DNA from 2 places in the Maccoyibacter intestinihominis genome. Region 1 is predicted to be linked to the other one. Evidence: riboswitches for the same ligand, from Rfam matches in the RefSeq annotation. Region 1 holds a riboswitch; the other holds the start of a gene.
The links. Region 1 has a riboswitch for thiamine pyrophosphate ahead of thiS (sulfur carrier protein ThiS). Riboswitches for the same ligand answer to the same signal wherever they lie in the genome.

Region 2: another riboswitch for thiamine pyrophosphate. It lies ahead of thiM (hydroxyethylthiazole kinase); the one in region 1 lies ahead of thiS (sulfur carrier protein ThiS).

What each region holds. Positions count from the first base shown of each region.
Region 1 is NZ_JBBMEX010000001.1:39,505-41,709, forward strand. Features, by position in the region: gene fliD (flagellar filament capping protein FliD) at 1-659, shown strand, start outside; TPP riboswitch at 680-785, shown strand; gene thiS (sulfur carrier protein ThiS) at 940-1,134, shown strand; gene thiF (thiamine biosynthesis protein ThiF) at 1,127-1,771, shown strand; gene WMO43_RS00205 (thiazole synthase) at 1,788-2,205, shown strand, end outside.
Region 2 is NZ_JBBMEX010000012.1:76,907-79,111, forward strand. Features, by position in the region: gene thiE (thiamine phosphate synthase) at 1-335, opposite strand, end outside; gene thiM (hydroxyethylthiazole kinase) at 322-1,146, opposite strand; TPP riboswitch at 1,611-1,718, opposite strand; gene WMO43_RS11400 (MetQ/NlpA family ABC transporter substrate-binding protein) at 1,759-2,205, opposite strand, start outside.

The sequences.
Region 1 (2,205 bases):
CATCTGTATTGAGTGACTGGGCCTTTATCCGCAGCGGCACATATAAGAAGCTGATGAAGGCTTATTATGGTCAGGATAAGACCACCAAATCTGCAACAGAAAGTGCTAAGACAAATAAGACGAAAACAACAGCAGAGCGTGTCCAGACTGAGATCGAGACAAGTGCAACCGATTTAAAAAAATCTACAGATGCACTGATGGCAACCGGCACGAAATCTTTGTTTAAAACGACAGAGACAAAGGGCGAGGACGGTAAGGTAACAAAGACCTATGACACAGATAAGATTTACAAAGCAGTCAGCCGGTTTGTAAAAGATTATAATAATCTGATCGATACTACAAACAAGAGCAGTGTCAGCGGTGTAAAGAATAACGTACGCAGCCTGACAGCTACGACAACCGGCAATGAGACTTTATTAAAGGCAATCGGAATCACGGTCAAAGCAGATAACAAGCTGTCTATTGATGAAGATACCTTTAAGAAAGCAGATATGTCAAAGGTGGAGGCACTGTTTAAGGGAAATACCTCTTATGGATATCAGGTAGGGCTCAGAACATCTTTGATCGACTATTATGCAGGCAGAGAAGCAGATACTTATAATAAGTATGGCAGCTACAGCACGACAAATACAGGAACCAATTTTAACAGCTGGTTCTAATTAACGGCGGGACAAAAACAGAATAGAACGACGGGAGCTTGTGTTACAGGCTGAGAGGAAGGTAGAACCTTCGACCGATGACCTGATTTGGATAATGCCAACGTAGGGATGTTTAGGAAATTATGTTTTCGTATTTCATAGACGGAAAGTTATCAAATCGGTAGCTTTCCGTTTTTTGGTTTGCAAAAAATTATTTATATAAATATTTTTTAATAAAACTCCATGAGAATATCGTTCAAAGAAAGAATTCTTTGAAAAGAACAGGAAGTGAGGGAATAAAATGGTAAAGATCAATGGAGAGAGTCTGGAGATAGCAGGCAGAACAATTGCACAATATTTAGCAACAACAAGCTATGATATCCGGCGGATCGCGATAGAGTGCAATGGAGAAATTGTGCCAAAAGCAGTGTATGAAACAACGATATTGCAGGATGGCGACATTGTGGAAGTAGTCAGTTTTGTAGGAGGTGGCTGATTTGATACCGACAAAAGAAGAGATGAGACAGGCCTTAGAAAAGCGGCAGGGCAAAGAACTGCAGCAGCATTTTTTTTCAGCAACCGTTGCCATCTGCGGACTTGGCGGCTTAGGGTCGAATATTGCAATATCCCTTGCAAGAGCAGGAGTAGGAAAACTGATCCTGATCGATTTTGACAAAGTGGATGTTACGAATCTGCACAGGCAGCAATATAAGGCATCACAGATTGGAAGATATAAGACAGAAGCACTATCCGAAAATTTAAAAGAAATTGCACCCTATGTAGAGCTTGAAACACATACTACCCGCATGACGGAGCAGAATGTTGTGGAATTATTAAAAGAGGCAGATGTGATCTGTGAGGCTTTTGATGATGCACAGGCAAAGGCAATGCTGACCAATTCGGTATTGGAGAATTTTCCACAGAAATATTTTGTGGCGGCTTCCGGGATGGCTGGCATCGGCAGTGCAAACAGTATTAGAACCAGACAGATCACAAAACGTTTTTATCTGTGCGGAGATGGAGTCAGCGACGTGGGAGATGACATTGGACTTGTCTCTTCGCGCGTAATGCTCTGTGCAGCACATGAGGCGCATATGGTCTTACGGATATTAGCAAAAGAATTTGAAGTATAAAGAAAGAGGTACGAACATGGATAACGATAAACTTGTCATTGGCGGACATGAGTTCCGGTCACGATTTATTCTCGGCTCAGGAAAATATTCTTTAAACCTGATCGAAGCAGCGATTAAAGATGCAGGAGCAGAGATCATTACACTTGCCGTTCGAAGGGCAAATACAAAGGAGCAGGAAAATATCTTGGATTTTATTCCAAAGGGAGTTACATTGCTTCCGAATACCAGTGGCGCAAGAGATGCAAAAGAAGCAGTCCGCATTGCCAGACTTGCGAGAGAGTTAGGCTGTGGTGATTTTGTCAAAGTAGAGATCATGCGGGATTCTAAATATCTGCTGCCGGATAACCAGGAGACGATCCGGGCAACAGAAATTTTAGCAAAGGAAGGATTTGTGGTCATGCCATATATGTATCCGGATCTGAATGCTGCCCGTG
Region 2 (2,205 bases), on a different contig from region 1:
GCCGATACACCGATAATCTTATCTTTTCCGAGTTTTTTCCGGACATCGCCTGCTTCCATATCGCTCTGTCCGACATGCACGCCGTCTGCATCGACTTTTAATGCCAGTTCTACATCATCGTTTATGACAAATGGCACCTGATATTGTTTACATAACTCTTTTAATTCCTGTGCCTCCTGTAAAAAAAGCTCAGAATCTATCTGTTTTTCGCGTAACTGTAAAAACGTCACACCGCCATCTAAGGCTTCTTTTACCTGTTCTTTCAGTGTCCTGCCATGAAGCCAGCTCCGGTCTGTCACGGCATATAACAGCAGTTCTTCTTTAGTACAGTTCATAGTTTGCCTCCCGTTCTAATGTCTCTGCATCCATGTTCGCGATCGCATCAATGATCCGGTTGCGATATGTTGCATTGCCTTCATAGCTTTGCAGATGGGCATATCCGATCTCGCCTGCAACTCCCATCACACAGACTGCCGCTGCTGCTGCCTCTAACATATGCTTTGGATTTGCCGTAATGTATGCTGTCATCAGTCCTGACAACTGGCATCCGGTTCCTGTGATCTTTCCCATCTGTGCCTTGCCATTGCGTATGACATAACAATGTTCTCCGTCACTGACCAGATCGATCGCACCGGTAACTGCAATAATACTTCCCGTTGCCTTTGCGAAATTTTTCACAAAGTCTATCGCTTCTGTCAGATTCTCTTCGGTCACGGCATCTGCCACATCTGCATCTACGCCGCGCGTACTGCCGCTGCCGGCAGCAAGCGTCTTGATCTCCGATATATTTCCACGGATCACTGAAAAATGAATATCCTCTAACAGTTGTTTTGCCGTATCGGTGCGAAGACTGCTTGCTCCTGCTCCCACCGGGTCTAAAAGCACCGGATGACCTAACTCATTCGCTTTCTTTCCCGCCTTAAACATCGCCGGGATCGTGTGCCGGTTCAAAGTCCCGATGTTGATATTGAGTCCGCCGCAGATACTCGTAATATCCTCGACCTCCTCAGACTCATCTGCCATGATCGGACTTCCCCCACATGCCAGTAATACATTCGCCACATCATTTACCGTTACATAATTTGTAATATTGTGTATCAACGGCATTTTACTATGTACATTCTCTAAACATTCACCAAACTTCATCGTCTTGCCTCCTATTCTTAAACCACCAGCAGCCCTTTTCTTTTATCATTAAACTACTGACTTTCTTTTTGACTTTTGCCCTTTAGCCGTTATCATTCCTTTTTCTCTTTTTCTTCCTTCGGGGCAGTTCGTCTATCCCTGCGCACGGTTTCGAACGGTCCGGACTATGTCCAAAACGTCGCACCTCTTAACACTCTGACATCCCATAGAAATTTCCGTGCAGGGATGCACGGAAAAGATGCAGCTAAGCCATGGATGGCGCATCTGCATCGGTTTCGTCCGTCCCCGATACCCCACACCAGAGTGTTTAGAAGTGCAGTTTTGGGACATCGGAACAGACCGGTCGAAACCGTGCACAGCCCATACACTCACCCCCGAACAACCAAACAACCCCAATCAAACAACTTAAACAAAACACGCAAAACAAAAAAGACTGTATATATACCAATCGTATATACACAGCCTCTATGCTCTCCATATATCCCTACGTTGGCATTATCCAAATCAGGTTTCGGGTCAAAGCAATCCAGCTTAATCTCAGCCTACTTCTGTAAGCACCCCGTTGTCTTATTACCTATATTTTAATCTGCCTGCCGTAGAAAATCAAGTATTTTATTCTTCAAATGGGATAACTGCTCCGTCATAAGTATCGTTGATGTATTTCTTAATGTCATCAGATTTTAATACTTTTACTAACTCTTTGATGCCTTCGTTATCCTCGTTTCCTTCTTTTACTGCAATGATGTTTACATATGTCTTTGCTGCTTCGGAATCGGATTTTTCATAAGCAAGTGCGTCTTTTGCAACTGTATATCCTGCCTCTAATGCATAGTTACCGTTTAATACTACAAATGCTGCATCAGCTACTGCGTGAGGAACCTGTGCTGCCTCTAACTCTGTAATTTCAATTCCCTTTGGATTCTCTGCAATATCATTTACTGTTGCTTCAAGTCCTACACCGTCTTTTAATTTGATCAGACCGTTGTCCTGTAATAACAGTAATGCACGGGCTTCGTTTGTAGTATCGTTTGGAACTGCGATCACATCACCTTTTTCAAC